One region of the Oceanimonas sp. GK1 genome, then DNA from elsewhere that is predicted to be linked to it. Evidence: predicted binding sites of a transcription regulator. Region 1 holds the regulator's gene; each other region holds the start of a gene.
What was found. Region 1 encodes sigma-54, which starts transcription at its own class of promoters, with help from an activator protein. Its sites were predicted from a motif close to TGGCACNGTTTTNGCTT; they were not measured.
Positions count from the first base shown of each region.

Region 2: a site for sigma-54 is predicted at 3,286-3,302, ahead of glnA (glutamate--ammonia ligase). Genes of this name have one in related genera too.
Region 3: a site for sigma-54 is predicted at 2,721-2,737, ahead of flgB (flagellar basal body rod protein FlgB). Genes of this name have one in related genera too.

Region 1 is NC_016745.1:907,875-913,285, reverse strand. Features, by position in the region: gene kdsC (3-deoxy-manno-octulosonate-8-phosphatase KdsC) at 1-423, shown strand, start outside; gene lptC (LPS export ABC transporter periplasmic protein LptC) at 420-968, shown strand; gene lptA (lipopolysaccharide transport periplasmic protein LptA) at 937-1,458, shown strand; gene lptB (LPS export ABC transporter ATP-binding protein) at 1,461-2,186, shown strand; gene GU3_RS04290 (RNA polymerase factor sigma-54) at 2,228-3,664, shown strand; gene hpf (ribosome hibernation promoting factor) at 3,689-3,976, shown strand; gene ptsN (PTS IIA-like nitrogen regulatory protein PtsN) at 3,979-4,425, shown strand; gene rapZ (RNase adapter RapZ) at 4,435-5,301, shown strand; gene GU3_RS04270 (HPr family phosphocarrier protein) at 5,288-5,411, shown strand, end outside.
Region 2 is NC_016745.1:572,006-577,416, reverse strand. Features, by position in the region: gene GU3_RS02760 (YceI family protein) at 1-271, opposite strand, end outside; gene GU3_RS02755 (cytochrome b) at 297-797, opposite strand; gene typA (translational GTPase TypA) at 1,013-2,848, opposite strand; gene glnA (glutamate--ammonia ligase) at 3,368-4,777, shown strand; gene GU3_RS02740 (DUF2955 domain-containing protein) at 4,882-5,411, opposite strand, start outside.
Region 3 is NC_016745.1:3,045,408-3,050,818, reverse strand. Features, by position in the region: gene GU3_RS14455 (FliI/YscN family ATPase) at 1-690, shown strand, start outside; gene GU3_RS14450 (hypothetical protein) at 671-1,078, shown strand; gene flgN (flagellar export chaperone FlgN) at 1,207-1,617, opposite strand; gene flgM (flagellar biosynthesis anti-sigma factor FlgM) at 1,614-1,892, opposite strand; gene flgA (flagellar basal body P-ring formation chaperone FlgA) at 1,951-2,616, opposite strand; gene flgB (flagellar basal body rod protein FlgB) at 2,780-3,145, shown strand; gene flgC (flagellar basal body rod protein FlgC) at 3,148-3,567, shown strand; gene GU3_RS14420 (flagellar hook assembly protein FlgD) at 3,570-4,226, shown strand; gene flgE (flagellar hook protein FlgE) at 4,243-5,411, shown strand, end outside.

The DNA of each region.
Region 1 (5,411 bases):
GAGGAATACAAAAGCTTTTGCACCCGGGACGGCTTTGGCATCAAGGCGGTGCTCAATGCCGGTATCGAGGTGGCGGTGATCACCGGGCGCAGCTCGCGCATCGTCAGTGACCGCATGAGCGCCCTGGGCGTGCGCCACATTTACCAGGGCCAGAGCGACAAGCTGCACAGCTACGGTGAACTGCTTGCCCGCCTGGAGCTCGCGCCGCAACAGGTGGCCTACATCGGTGACGACGTGGTGGACTTGCCGGTAATGCAGGACTGTGGTCTGGGCGTGGCAGTGGCCGATGCCCATCCGCTGGTGCTGCAGCGGGCCGGCTACACCACCCGCACCCCGGGTGGCCGGGGCGCGGTACGGGAACTGTGCGATCTGCTGCTTGATGCCCGTGGCACGCTGGAGCAGGCCGAGGGCATGAGTATATGAGCCGCCAGACCTGGCTGTTTGGTGCCTTGTTCGTGGTGGCCCTGGCGGCCTGGCAATGGTTTGGTAACGACCGCCGAGCGCCGGTCAGTGAGCAGGACTTTCAGCCGGACTTCGTGGCCACCAACCTGACCAGCATACAGTACAACCGGCTGGGGCTGCCCTACCGGGGCATGCAGGCGGAGCATGCAGAGTACTACGAGTCCCTGTCCATGACCCTGATGAAAAAACCTGTTATCTTGCTTTATTCCCCCGATGGCCAGCCCCAGTGGCGGCTGAGCGGGAATGACGGCACCATCAACACCGGCGACAACGCCGTACTCACCGGCAACGTCGTCGGCAAGGGGCTGCAACCGGATGCCCTGGTGGAAACCCTGACCACCGAATATCTGGAAATGGACTTTATCAATAATCGGCTGCGCTCCAACCAGAGGGTGCGGCTGGAAAGCCCGCAATACCAGGCGGAAGGCACGGGCCTGCGAGGCAGGCTGGATCAACAAACGGTGGAATTACTGAATGAAACCCGGGCAACTTATTTCAATCCTTAGTCTTGGTGGCCTGCTTGGCCTGGGTCAGGCACAGGCCAGAGACAGCGATTACCGCCAGCCGGTCACCATCGACGCCGGGCGTCAGCTGGTGGAGCTGGCCGACAACAAGGTCACCTTTATCGACCAGGTGGTGGTCAAGCAGGGCAGCATTGACGTGCGCGCCGACGAGCTGGTAGTGATCCGCAACGAGCAGGGGCTGCAGTCGATGACCGCCAAGGGCAGCCCGGCCACCTACCAGCAAGTGCTCAACAACGGTCAGCCGGTGCATGCCGAGGCCCGGGAAATTCACTATGACATGCGCGCCCGCACCATCACCCTGGTGCAGGACGCCAAACTCAAGCAAAACGACAACATCGTCACCGGTTACCGCATTCGCTACTTTATCGACAAGGAGCAGATGGAAGCCGAAAGCCAGGGCGGCCAGGATCGCGTGACCACCATCTTCCTGCCCGAGCAGGTGCAGGACCTCGATAACCAGGATCAGAACTAAGCATGGCGATACTGAAAGCGCGCGGGCTACAGAAAAGCTACAAGGGCCGCAAGGTAGTGGCCGACGTCAGCCTGACCGTCAACACCGGCCAGATCGTGGGTCTGCTGGGCCCGAACGGTGCCGGCAAGACCACCTCTTTTTACATGATAGTGGGCCTGGTGCAGCGGGACGCGGGCAGCATTACCATCGACGATCAGGACATCAGCCACGAGCCGATGCATGTGCGCGCCCGGGCCGGCATCGGCTACCTGCCTCAGGAAGCCTCCATTTTTCGCCGCCTGAGCGTGGCCGACAACCTGATGGCGGTCTTGCAGACCCGCAAGGATCTGAATGCCGACGGCCGTAACGAAAAAATGGAGCAGCTGCTGGAAGAGTTCAACATCACCCATATTCGCGACAGCTTAGGCATGAGCCTGTCCGGCGGCGAACGGCGACGGGTGGAGATCGCCCGGGCACTGGCGGCAGATCCGCGCTTTATACTGCTCGATGAACCCTTTGCCGGCGTGGATCCCATTTCTGTCATAGACATCAAGAAGATCATTCTGCACCTGAAGGAACGGGGTCTGGGCGTGCTGATCACCGATCACAACGTGCGCGAAACCCTGGACGTATGCGAAAAGGCCTATATTGTCAGTCATGGCCATCGGATTGCGGCCGGGACCCCGGCGGAGATACTGGCCAACGAACAGGTCAAAAAGGTCTATCTCGGCGAACAATTCAGCCTTTGACGGCACCGCGACGCGGTTGATTAGGAAGGACGTTGCAACGAATGAAGCCCACTCTTCAGTTACGCCTTGGCCAACAGCTGACCATGACCCCCCAGTTGCAGCAGGCCATTCGCCTGCTGCAACTGTCCAGCATGGAACTGCAGCAGGAAATCCAGATGGCCCTGGACAGCAACCCGCTGCTGGAGCAGGAGGAGCCGGACAGCATCAAGGTCGACGACAACCGCAACGAAGAGCAGATGGCTTCGGATACCGCCATGGAGCGCAACCAGCTGGGTGAAGATCTGCCCATGGACACCAGCTGGGAAGAGGTGTACACCGCCTCTCCCGTCAGCGGCGGCGCCGGCCTGCCGGAAGGGCTGGAAGACACCGTCTACCAGGGTGAAACCACCGAAAGCCTGCAGGACTACCTGATCTGGCAGATGAACCTGACCCCCTTCAGCGAGACCGATCAGGCCATTGCCCTGGCCATTATCGACGCCATCGACGATGCCGGTTACCTTACCGCCGATATCAACGACTTGCTGCAGGCGGTGTCGGCGGACGAGCTGGACATAGAGGCGGACGAAGTGGAAGCCGTGCTCAAGCGCATTCAGCACTTCGATCCCGTCGGCGTGGCCGCCCGCAGCGTGCAGGAATGCCTGTGCATTCAGCTGGACCAGTTTCCGCCCGACACCCCCTGGCTGGCCGAGGCCCGCAACCTGCTGCTGCAGCACATGGACCTGCTCGGCAACCGGGACTATCGCAGCCTGCAGCGCAAGACCAAACTCCGGGAAGAGGAGCTGCGCGCAGTGCTGGCCCTGATCCAGCAGCTCGAGCCCCGCCCCGGCAGCAGCATTCTTCAGGGCAACTCCGAATACGTTATTCCCGACGTGGTGGTCACCAAACGCAGCGGCGCCTGGGTGGCGGAGCTCAACCCCGAGGCCATGCCCAAGGTACGGCTCAACCAGACCTATGCGGCCCTGGCCAACAAGCCCAGAAACAGCGAAGACGGCCAGTTTATTCGCAACCATTTGCAGGATGCCAAATGGTTCCTCAAAAGCCTTGAAAGCCGAAATGAGACGCTGCTCAAGGTTGCCAATTGTATTGTTGAACAACAACAGGCATTCTTTGAGTATGGAGAAGAGGCCATGAAGCCCATGGTGCTGAACCATGTGGCGGAGGCGGTGGAAATGCATGAGTCCACCATTTCCCGGGTGACCACCCAGAAGTTCATGCACACCCCCAGAGGCGTGTTTGAACTCAAGTACTTCTTCTCCAGCCATGTGGGCACCGACGATGGCGGTGAGTGTTCTTCCACGGCAATTCGCGCCCTGATCAGAAAACTGGTCGGGGCCGAAAACCCGGCCAAGCCGCTGAGCGACAGCAAAATTGCCCAGCTGCTGGCCGACCAGGGGATCAAGGTGGCCAGGCGGACCATCGCCAAGTACAGGGAGTCACTGGCCATTCCCCCTTCCAATCAGCGCAAACGCCTGGTTTAAAGGCAACGACAGAAGGAAGACGTTATGCAAATTAATCTGACTGGACACCATGTCGAAATCACCGATGCACTGCGTGATTATGTAAACAGCAAGTTTTCCCGGCTGGAACGCCACTTCGATCACATCACCAATGCGCACGTCATCCTCAATGTGGAAAAAATGCAGCAGATTGCCGAGGCCAAGCTGCATGTCAGTGGCGGTGAGCTGTTCGCCAACGCCCAGCACGAAAACATGTATGCCGCCATCGATGGCCTCATCGACAAGCTGGATCGCCAGATCATCAAACACAAAGAGAAGCTCAAGCAAAAGTAACCATGGAAGTCGCCGACATACTAAGCAGGGACTGCACCCGCAGTGCAGTTCCCTGCACGAGCAAAAAACGTGCTCTGGAAATCATCAGCGAGCTGGCTGCCGACCACCTCAATATCGGCAGCCAGTCGCTTTTTGACTGTCTGCTGGCCCGGGAGAAAATGGGCAGTACCGGCATTGGCAACGGCATCGCCATTCCCCATGGCCGGATCGGTAATGACAACAAGGCGACGGCCGTACTGCTTACCTTTGCCGAGCCAGTGGAGTTCGATGCCATCGACAATCAGCCGGTCGGTCTGGTGTTTGCCCTGCTGGTGCCGGAGCAGGAATGCAAACAGCACCTTAAAACCCTGTCGCTGATCGCCGAGAAGCTGAGCAACAAGCAGGTCTGCCGGCAACTGCGTCAGGCCGGCAGTGACGAAGAACTTTATCAAATCATGATTTCAGCCTGAGGAGCCAAGATGCAGCTGGTGATTGTCAGTGGCCGTTCCGGGTCGGGCAAGACAGTGGCGTTGCGGGTGCTTGAGGATCTCGGCCACTACTGCGTCGACAACCTGCCGGTGGCACTGCTGCCGGAGCTGGTGCGTCTGCGCCAGGACAAGCCCGGGGCCGTGGCCGTGAGCATAGACGTACGCAACCTGCCCGACAGTCCCGAGCAGCTTGAGGCCTTTCTCGCCGAAGTGCGGGCCATGGACGACGTGCAGCTGTCCAGCTTCTTTATCGACGCCGACAACTCGGTGCTGATCCGTCGTTTTGGCGACACCCGTAGGCTGCATCCCCTGTCCCGCCACAGCCTGACCCTGGACGAGGCCATTCGCGAAGAAACCCACCTGCTGGCGCCGCTGTCGTCGGATGCGGATCTGCGCATCGACACTTCCGCCTTGAGCATTCACGATCTCAGCGAGATCATTCGTGAACGCATTCTCGGCAAAAAGGAAAAGGAGCTGAACTGGGTGTTCGAGTCCTTTGGCTACAAATACGGTGTGTCCAAGGACGCCGACTTCGTGTTTGACGCCCGCTTTCTGCCCAATCCCCACTGGATTGCCGAACTTCGCCCCTATACCGGCCAGGATCAACCGGTGGCCGACTACCTGGGCAGCCAGCCGGAGGTGATGAAATACCTGTGGCAGCTGGAAAACCTGCTGATCACCTGGATGCCCCACCTGGAGCGCAACAATCGCAGTTACGTCACCGTGGCCATCGGCTGTACCGGCGGCCAGCACCGCTCGGTGTTCATCGCCGAACAACTGGCCCGGGTCTTTACCCAGTTGGGCAAAAGCGTGCAACTGCGCCATCGTACCCTGGAAAAACGCCATGCCGAAAATTGAACGCGACCTGCAGATCGTCAATAAACTGGGGCTGCATGCCCGGGCCGCCATTCAGCTGGTGCAGCTGACCCAGCAATTCGACGCCGAAGTGACCGTCTGCAACCAGCACA
Region 2 (5,411 bases), 340 kb from region 1:
GGTGGCGGTCCCGCTCACCGTGGTTGGTGTCGATGCTGGCGGTATTGACGGTCACTGCCACGCTGTTGTTGGCGGCGTTTTCCTCATCAAAGGCAAAGCTGCCGTTGAAGTCGTTAAAGCGGCCCACGATCCAGCTGTAGCCCAGGTGGTTGATTTTGAAATTGACCGAGGCATGCATGCCCTGAGTGTCAACGGTGTAGTTTTCCACGGCGGCAAAGGCCGGTGAGGCGGATACCGCCAGCAGGGCGGTGGCGATCAGGGTCTTTTTCATGGCATCTCTCCTTGTTGAGAAAAAATCACAGCATGCGTTTCAGGGTATGGTCCCGGTCAAACCAGTGGTGCTTGAGGGCGGCCAGGGCGTGCAGCACCACTAGGCCAATCAGCGACCAGGCGCAAATTTCGTGGATCAGGCCGGCCATATCCTCCTGATTTTCAACGGCGGTGAACAACACCGGAATGTCGAACCAGCCAAAAAAGGAGGCGGGCCTGTTGTCGGCGGTGGCGATCAGGTAACCGCTGGCAAAGAGCCCGAACAGCAGCCCGTAAATCACCAGGTGCATCAGGTGAGCCAGCCGCCGCTCCCAAAGCCGATGGCTGGCCAGCGGCCCCGGCTGGGCAAGCCACCAGCGGCTCAGCAGCCGCAACACCACCAGGCCGGCCAGCAGAAAACCGACGCTTTTGTGCCAGTAGGGCAGCACCTGATAGAGCGGGTCATAGTAGCCCAGGTTGCGCATCCACAGCCCGACGCCAAACAGCCCGAACACCAGCAAGGCGGTGCTCCAGTGTAAAAGGCGCATTGTGATTGAATATTTCTGCATGACCCGGCCCTCCTCTGCCTGCGTAAAAAGGCAGCGCATTCAACTGTGCATTATTGTTGGCCACCAGTCTAATGGCTTTATCGGCGAATCAAAGCAACGAATACTGGCTTAAAGATTCAAATAATTTGAACAAACGGTGACCGGATAAACAAAAGGGGCGCCGAAGCGCCCCTTGATACTGCTCACTACCTCGATCAGGCGCGGCTGGCGCGCTTGCGATCGTTTTCGGTCAGCAGTTTCTTGCGAACCCGAATGTGGTTGGGGGTCACTTCCACCAGCTCGTCGTCATCAATGAACTCCAGCGCCCGCTCCAGGCTCATCTTGATCGGCGGTACCAGGGTCAGCGCCTCATCGGTACCGGCGGCCCGAATGTTGGTCAGCTGCTTGCCCTTGAGGCAGTTGACGGTCAGGTCGTTGGAGCGGTTATGGATGCCGATCACCATGCCTTCATACACTTCGGTGGCATGCTCAATAAACAAGCGGCCACGCTCCTGCAGGTTGAACAGGGCATAGGCCAGGGCCTTGCCGGTGGCGTTGGAGATCAGCACGCCGTTGTTGCGCTGACCGATGTTGCCACCCTTGTGCGGACCGTAGTGGTCAAAGGTGTGGTACATCAGGCCGGAGCCGGAGGTCAGGGTCATGAACTCGGTCTGGAAGCCGATCAGGCCGCGCGCCGGCACCATGAAGTCGATGCGCACCCGGCCCTTGCCGTCCGGTACCATGTTGGTCATTTCGGCCTTGCGCTCACCCAGCTTCTCCATCACGGAGCCCTGGCTGCTTTCTTCCACGTCCACGGTCAGGGTTTCGAAGGGCTCTTGCAGCTCGCCGTTCTCTTCCCGCAGAATCACCTCGGGGCGGGACACCGCCAGTTCAAAGCCTTCACGACGCATGTTCTCGATCAGAATGCCCAGGTGCAGTTCACCCCGGCCGGAGACGCGGAACTTGTCGGGATCGCCGGTTTCTTCCACCCGCAGGGCCACGTTGTGCACCAGCTCCTGCTTCAGGCGCTCCAGAATGTTGCGCGACGTCACGAACTTGCCGTCCTGGCCGGCGAAGGGTGAGGTGTTGACCTGGAAGGTCATGGTGACGGTGGGCTCGTCCACCGACAGCGGCGGCAGCGCTTCCACCGCACCGGCGGCGCAAACGGTGTCGGAGATTTTCAGCTCACCCAGACCGGTGATGGCGACGATGTCGCCGGCGCTGGCTTCGGTCACATCGTGACGCTGCAGGCCCAGGTAACCCATGACCTGGCCTACCTTGCCGTTGCGGGTCTTGCCGTCGGCACCGATCACGGTCACCTGCTGGTTAACCCTGACGGTACCGCGCTTGATGCGGCCCACACCAATAACGCCTACATAAGAGGAGTAATCCAGCTGGGAGATCTGCATCTGCAGGGAACCTTCCGGATCCGCATCGGGCACCGGCACCTGATCCACTATTGTCTGGAACAGGGCGGTCATGTCCTCGGCCGGTTCATCGGCGTCGAGCGAGGCCCAGCCGTTCAGGCCGGAGGCGTACACCACCTGGAAGTCCAGCTGATCATCGGTGGCACCCAGGTTGTCGAACAGATCAAACACCTGATCCATCACCCAGTCGGGACGGGCGCCGGGCTTGTCCACCTTGTTGATGATGACAATGGGCTTGAGGCCCTGAGCAAACGCCTTCTGGGTTACGAAGCGGGTCTGCGGCATGGGGCCTTCCTGAGCGTCCACCAGCAGCAGCACCGAATCCACCATTGACATGACCCGCTCTACCTCGCCACCGAAGTCGGCGTGTCCGGGGGTGTCCACGATATTGATGCGGTATTCCTGACCTTCGGGAGAGGTCCAGCGAATGGCGGTGTTCTTGGCCAGAATGGTGATGCCGCGCTCGCGCTCGATATCGTTGGAGTCCATGACCCGCTCTTCGGCATCGCCGCGGCTTTCCAGGGTACCGGACTGCTGCAGCAGCTTGTCGACCAGGGTGGTTTTACCGTGGTCAACGTGCGCTATGATGGCGATGTTTCTCAAGTTATTGATTTCAGATGACATTAATTTCTTTCGCTCGCATATTTTCGAGGCAGGCGCCCGCCGGCGCAGCCGCTCTCAGGGGGTGTCCGTCGCCGGTATTGCAGCGGAACCAAATAAAAAGGGCTGGAAATTGTACACGCTTTAGCCGCTTCAATATATTAATTTATTGTGTTTCCTGCCGCCGGCCCCCTGAGCAGGCGGAGGCCGAGCTCAAGAGCCGGTCATGGTGGACTTCTGCCGCAAATTAAAAGAAGTCGGATCGATCCCCCGTCCCGGCATGAATGATATTATGCACCCAGGCCACAACCGGCTGCGCAAGCCAACCCCTGCACCTTGACGGAGCGCACCGCCCAGGGTGCACCAAAAGGATTCAGCAACGCACCAAACTGGTGCGCAGCCAGAACAACCGGTTCGCTTGCCGGTTGGTAATTCGCTTTAATAACAGCGATTTACCAACATGGCACGGTTTTAGCTTAGTAGATGGCAACTGATGAATTTGTTCATCAGACCCTGGATGCTTATTTTTGGAGGTCGAAATCCATGTCAATCGAAACCGTAATGGACATGATCAAGGAACACGATGTCAAATTCGTCGATCTGCGCTTTACCGATATCAAGGGTAAAGAGCAGCACATCAGCCTTCCGGTCAACCAGATCAACGATGACTTTTTTGAAGAAGGCAAGATGTTTGACGGCTCATCCATGAGCGCATGGAAGACCATTCACGAGTCCGACATGGTGCTGATGCCCGATCCGTCTACCGCCGTCATGGACCCCTTTACCGAAGACGCCACCCTGAACATTCGCTGTGACGTGCTGGAGCCTGCCACCATGCAGGGCTACGACCGGGATCCGCGCTCCATCGCCCGCCGCGCCGAGGAATACCTGGTGTCCACCGGCATCGCCGACACCGTGCTGATCGGTCCCGAGCCGGAATTCTTCATGTTCGACGACGTGCGTTTCCATACCGACATGTCCGGCAGCTTTTTCAAGGTTGATGATTCCGAAGCCAAATGGAACTCAGGCCGTGACTACGCCGAAGGCAACAAGGGCCACCGTCCGGGCGTGAAGGGCGGCTACTTCCCGGTTGCCCCCATCGACTCTTCTCACGACATCCGCTCCGCCATGTGCCTGATCATGGAAGAGATGGGTCTGGTGGTGGAAGCTCACCACCACGAGGTGGCCACCGCTGGTCAGAACGAAATTGCCTGCAAATTCAACACCCTGACCAAGAAAGCCGACGAAATCCAGATCTACAAGTACGTGGTTCACAACGTGGCCCACGCCTTTAACAAGACCGCCACCTTCATGCCTAAGCCGCTGGTGGGCGACAACGGTTCCGGTATGCACGTGCACCAGTCCCTGGGCAAGAACGGTGAAAACCTGTTCGCCGGCGACCTGTACGGCGGCCTGTCCGAAATGGCGCTGTACTACATCGGCGGCATCATCAAGCACGCCCGCGCCCTGAACGCCATCACCAATCCGGCCACCAACTCCTACCGTCGTCTGGTGCCCGGCTTTGAAGCCCCGGTGATGCTGGCCTACTCCGCCCGCAACCGTTCCGCCTCCATCCGCATTCCGCTGGTGGGTTCGCCCAAGGCCCGCCGCATCGAGACCCGCTTCCCGGATCCGGCTGCCAACCCCTACCTGTGCTTCGCCGCCCTGCTGATGGCCGGCCTGGACGGCATTCAGAACAAGATCCATCCGGGCGATGCCATGGACAAGGACCTGTACGACCTGCCGGCCGAAGAAGCCGCCGAGATCCCGACCGTGGCCACCTCGCTGGACGACGCCCTGGACAACCTGGACAAGGACCGCGAGTTCCTGACCCGTGGCGGCGTGTTCTCCGACGAGTTCATCGATGCCTACATCAAGCACAAGCGTAAGGAAACCGAGGTCATCAACATGGCGGTTCACCCGCTGGAGTTTGACCTGTACTACTCCGTATAAACTGACAGCTTGAAGCCAAAAGCTGGAAGCTAGAAGTGAAAAGCCCGTGGAAACACGGGCTTTTTTTGTTTTTTCCTTCCGGCTTTCAGCTTCAAGCTTCCCGCTCAAAGAATCTGATGGCGAGTGGACGGAAACAGGTTGAGCAGCTTGTGCACCAGATACACGCAACACAGGGTGACCAGAATGGCCACCGTCATTGAGCTCATGCGGTAAAGGGCGCTGAACACCAGATCGTGCTCCGGCGACACATACTGGCCAAACAAGATGCCCACGGTCGTCAGGCCGGCGAAGCCCACCCCGGGCATGGGTTCCAGCGCATGCAGGCGGGCAAACACCATGGCGCAAATCCAGAACGCCAGCCCCAGCAGCAGCAGGTTGTGGTAGTGATCGTACAGCACCAGCTGGAACAACAGCCCCGCCGAACAGCCCAGCAGGGTGCCGATGCAGCGGGCCCGGCCCGACACCAGGGCACCGGCGAAACTCATGGGAAACAGCACCAGCACGGTGGCCACCTGGGCCGACAGCGAGTCCACCAGATCCACCGTCTGAAACACCACAAAACTGAGGGTGGCGACGATGGCGCCCAGCAGGGTCTGGTGGCGCAGCACATGGTCGCTTTTCTCCGGCAGCGCCC
Region 3 (5,411 bases), 1.4 Mb from region 1:
GTGATCGCCGCCCCCGCGGATCAGAGCCCGCTGATGCGGGTGCGGGCGGCGGAAAGCTGTCACCGGGTGGCGGAGCATTTTCGCGATCAGGGCCAGGACGTGCTGCTGCTGATGGACTCGCTCACCCGTTACGTGCAGGCCCGGCGGGAAATCGGCCTGGCAGTGGGCGAGCCGCCGGTGGCCCGGGGCTATCCGCCGTCCGCCTTCAGTGCCCTGACCGGGCTGGTGGAGCGGGCCGGCAACGGCGAGCAGCCGGCGGGCAGCCTCACCGCCTTTTACACCGTGCTGGCGGAAGGGGACGATCAGCAGGATCCGGTGGCCGATGCGGCCCGGGCCATCCTCGATGGCCATGTGGTGCTCAGCCGGCAGCTGGCGGAGCAGGGCCACTATCCGGCCATCGATATCGGCGCTTCCATCAGCCGGGTGATGAGCAAGGTGGCCGGCCCCGATCACCTGGCCCGGGCGGTGCAGTGCAAACGCTGGTTCGGCCTCTACCAGCAGGTGCGGGAGCTGCTGCCCCTGGGGGGCATTCAGAGCGGTAAAAGTCAGGAAACCGACGAGGCCATTGCCCGCTACCCGGCCCTGGCCGCCTTTTTGCAGCAGGGCGAGCTGGAGCCGGTGAGCCTGGCAGAGACGTTACAGCAGCTGGCCGAACTGACCGGAGACACTCGTGCGCAACCATCTGATTAATCAGCAGCGTGAACAACTGCACGGCCTCATTCAACAGCGCGACAAATTGAATGAACGGGCCGAAAAACTGCAGCAGCAACATCAGGCCCTGGAGCAGGCCAGACGTGGCCTTGCCGGCGTGCCGGCGGCGGCCAGCCCGGTCAGCCTGTTGAATCAGGGGCTGATCCGCCAGCAGCTGAATACGGTGATTGACGGCCACCGTCGTCAGCTGGCGGCGGCACAGCAGGACAGCGAACGGTTGCAGCGGCTCAGCCGCCAGCAGGCGGGCAAGGTAAAGGGGCTGGAGCTGCTGGAGCAGCGCCGGGCAGACACCGCCCGCCGCGATGCCCAGCGGCGGGAATGGGAAGCTCAGCTGGAATGGTGTTGTCGAACCGTACGCCATGTTTAAAGCGGCATATATCGACCGTCGCCTGGTCATACCGGCCTTTGAGCCGGTATTTTTCTGCGGATCCCGGTTACGGTGGCAGAGCTCCCTGTATCGACTCCGGGTCAAGCCCGGAGAGACGGCCTTTGGGGTCAGGCCGGCTGATACACCGCGTCGGTAACGCCCAGGCGGTGCTCCAGCCACTCCTTCTGGCTGGCCAGCAGCCGGCCGTTGCCGTCGTTCAGGGCCCGGCACAGGCGCGCCTGTTGCAGCAACGCCTGCCAGAGTTCGCCGAGCTGGCCGGACAGGGGGGCGGGCAGCTTGTGGCAGAGCTGCTCGGGCGAGGCGACGCCCAGCTCGGCCAGCAGGGTGTCACGGCGGGCGGCGAGTTCGGCCAGCTGCCCGGTGAGTGTGGTTTGTTGCGGGTTGTGGCTGAGCAGGCCCTGATGATCCTGGCCGGTCAGCAGCCGGGCCTGATGTTGCAGCAGCCGGTGCAGGTGTTCATACCCCTGGCGCTCCTGTTGCAGCGTTTGCCAGAGTTGCCTGAGAAGAGCCCTGCTCATCGCCGATGCAGCTCCACGATGGCCCGGGACAGCGCCTCCAGATCCAGCGGCAGTTCGTCATTGGCGATGGCCTGGCGCAGCCGGGCGACCTTGTCCATGTCGACCTCGGGCATGGCCTTCAGGCTTTCCCGGGCCTGTTGCACCATGCCCAGCTCCGGGCTGAGCTCGGTCTGGCCCGGCTGGCCGGCGGCCCCGGACTGGGTGAGCGGGCCCCGGGGTTTTTCCTGGCTGGAAACCAGGGTCAGCGGGGTGGTGCGGTGAGGGCTGATTTTCATCTGAGTATCCATTGTGTTTGCAGCTGTCTGTGAATAACGACCGGCGTTGCCGGCATCTTTAACGCAGGCTTTGCACCCGGTTTTCCGCCACCACCCGGGCCTGGATCACCTTGCCCGAGTCCGCATTGCGCACCCGCACCAGCTCGCCCAGGCTGCCATTGCCCAGGGCGGTGCCCTTGGTGGTGATGGCAAAGCCGTCCCCCACCGCCTCGATCACCACCAGTTCCTTTTTCTTTACCAGCCACAGCGGCGCCAGCAGCGCCGGATACAACGGCTCGCCCGCCGGCAGATCCCGCAGCAGTCGTTGCTGCGGCGGCCGCTGGCCGCTGATAAAGCCCCGGTGCAACCGCTCCAGGCTCAGGCTTTCCAGCCGCACCGAGGACGGCGTTATTTCCTGCTCCCGGCGCAGGCGCTCGGCGGCCACCCACACCGGCATGCGCACCTTGACTTCTACCCGGGCGCGGCTGGTCCAGCCCGGCTGATCCGGGCAATGAACAAGATAGGGCACTCGGCCCCAGGGCTCGCCATCGGCCTGGGCCGGTTCAAAGCGCAGCGGCACCGTGCACGGGGGCAGGCGGGACGCACCGGCGGGCAGCCAGGGACTGAACTCGGCCTGGTAGGGCAGCCAGTCCTGCTCGCCGGCGTGGGCGGCCAGCCGTTGCCCGGCGGCGCGGGTCAGCTCATCGGCCAGCTCGGCCTGCACGGAACAGGAAGCAACCAGCAACAGCAGCCAGGTCCGTTTTCCGGGGGGAAGGTGACCTTCCCGAAGACGCCGGTAAAGGGCGGAAGTTAATATGTAAATATATGAAAATATTGGCATTTAATTGATGGCACAAATCTTGTAGGTCGATGCGGAACCAATGTGAGCAACTGGAAAGGTACAGCAAATGGCACTGGGGTTCGACAAGGCGCTGGGCGTTCATCCGTATGCATTATCCCTCAGGATGGACAGAACGCAATTACTGGCCGGCAATCTGGCCAATGTGGATACCCCCGGCTACCAGGCCCGGGATATCGACTACAAGGCGGTCTTGCAGCACACCGAAAACGCCCTGCGCCGGGGGGCGGAGCGGCCGGGCATGGCGGCCGAGAGCCTGTACCGGGTGCCCTACCAGCCGTCCCGGGACGGCAACACCGTGGAGCTGTCGGTGGAGCAGACCGCCTTTGCCGAAAACGCCATGGATTTTCAGACCAGCCTGACCTTTCTGAACCTCAAGTTACGCGGCCTGCAACAGGCCATAGAAGGACGTTGATTATGTCGTTTCGCGGAGTGTATGACATCGCGGCCAGCGCCCTGCAGGCGCAGACCAGCCGCATGAACACGGTGGCCTCCAACCTGGCCAACGCCGGCTCGGTGGCCGCCAGTGAAGACGAGGCCTACCGGGCCATCAAGCCGGTGTTCGCCACCCTCTACCAGCAAACCCAAGCCGGCGAGCTGGCCGGTGCCAGGGTCAATATCGCCGGGGTGCTGCCCTCGGATCGCCAGCCCGAGCAGCGCTATCAGCCGGATCATCCCCTGGCCAACGCCGACGGCCATGTCTATTACGCCGGGGTCAATGTGATGGAAGAAATGGCCGACATGATGTCCGCCTCGCGCAGTTTCGAGTCGGCGGTGGAAGTGATTGGTCGGGTCAACAGCATGCAGCAGGGGCTGCTCAACCTGGGGCAGCGTTAATCATGGCACTGGCAAGTATCAACGGGTTGGACAATGCCGGCGCCGGCCAGAAGAACGCCATTGCACCGGCGGGGGAGGTGAGCAGCCTGCGCAGCGAGTTTCTGCAGATGATGGTGGCCCAGATCAACAATCAGGATCCCCTCAATCCTCTGGACGGCACCCAGTACGTAACCCAGCTGGCCCAGTTCAGCATGGTGGAAGGCATCGAGCAGATGAAGGTGCAGGGTCAGCAGCAGGCCACCCTGCTCGACACCCTGCAGGTGCTGGGCAGCACCTCGCTGATGGGCAAAAAGGTCACGGTGCCGGTGCAGTCCATCAGCCTGAGCGAACCCGAACGTCTGAGCGGCACCATACCGGTGCCGGCGGGCACCGGGCAGCTCTCTCTGGAGGTGTACGACCAGCAGGGCAAGCGGGTGCACCAGCAGGAATGGCATTCGCCCACCGGCGAGCAGACGTTTGCGCTGGCCGAGCTGCCGCCCGGTGACTACGAGTTCAGGGTCACCGCCACCCGGGAGGGCAGCCGTCTGTCCTTGTCACCCTATCTGGAGCGCACCGTGGAAAAGGTCAGCCTGCCCGCCGGGGGCGGCGACATCATGCTGGGACTGGCCGGAGTCGGCCAGATGTCATTGTTCAAGGTGACCGAGTTCGGTCAGTCCTAACGGAAGGAAGTCAGTTATGTCCATGAGTATCGGCCTGAGCGGCCTGCGGGCCACCAGCCAGTCGCTGGGGGTGATCAGCCACAACATCGCCAACGTGTCCACCGCCGGCTTCAAGAGCGCCCGGGCGGAGTTTGCCGCCGTGTACGGCGGCGGTCAGCCGGGCGGGGTGGAAGTCAATAACGTGTCCCAGAACTTCGAGCGGGACGGCGACGTGGTCAACACCGGCCGGGCCCTGGATCTGGCCATTTCCGGCAATGGCTTTTTCATGACCAGCCTGAACGGCCAGACCGCCTTTACCCGGGCCGGCACCTTCAACCGGGACGCCGACAACTACATCGTCAGCGGCAACGGCATGCGCCTGCAGGGCTACATGACCAATGAAGCGGGCCAGTTGCAGCAGGGGGTGATCGAGGATCTGCAGGTGGACGGCGCCGGCCTGCCGGCCCAGGCCAGCACCAACCTGGCCTTTACCGCCAACCTCAAGGCGGATGCCCAGACCATAGACCCGGCGGTCACCCCCTTTGATCCGGCGGATGCCGGCAGTTACAACTTTTCCCAGTCCATCGAGGTGTTCGACTCGCTCGGCACCCGTCATGTGCTGACCCAGTACTTCGTCAAGACCGCCGACAACAGCTGGCAGGTGCATCGCCAGATGGATGGCGCTGCCATGGGCGCGCCCCAGACCATGACCTTTGACACCGCCGGCAAGCTGACCTCGGCCACGACCGTGAACCTGACCCACCCGCTGGCCGCCGCCGATCCCCTGAACATTACCCTGAACCTGGCCGGCTCCACCCAGTACGCCGGTGAGTTCAGCGTGTCCCGCAACCAGCCCGACGGTTATACCGCCGGGGAGCTGGCGGGCCTGCGCTTTGAGTCCAACGGCGACATGTATGCGGTGTTCACCAACGGCCAGGATCAGCTCAAGGGCAAGGTGGTGATGGCCGACTTCGCCAACCCCAACGGCCTGCGCCAGGGCGACAACACCAGCTGGTACCAGAGCTTTGCCTCGGGCGCCCCGGTGCTGGGTGAGCCGGGCACCGGCACCCTGGGCAGCCTGACCGCCGGCGCCTATGAAGGCTCCAACGTCGAACTGACCGGCGAGCTGGTCAACCTGATGACCGCCCAGCGCAACTATCAGGCCAACTCCAAAAGCATCAGCGCCGCCGACAAGATGACGCAGGT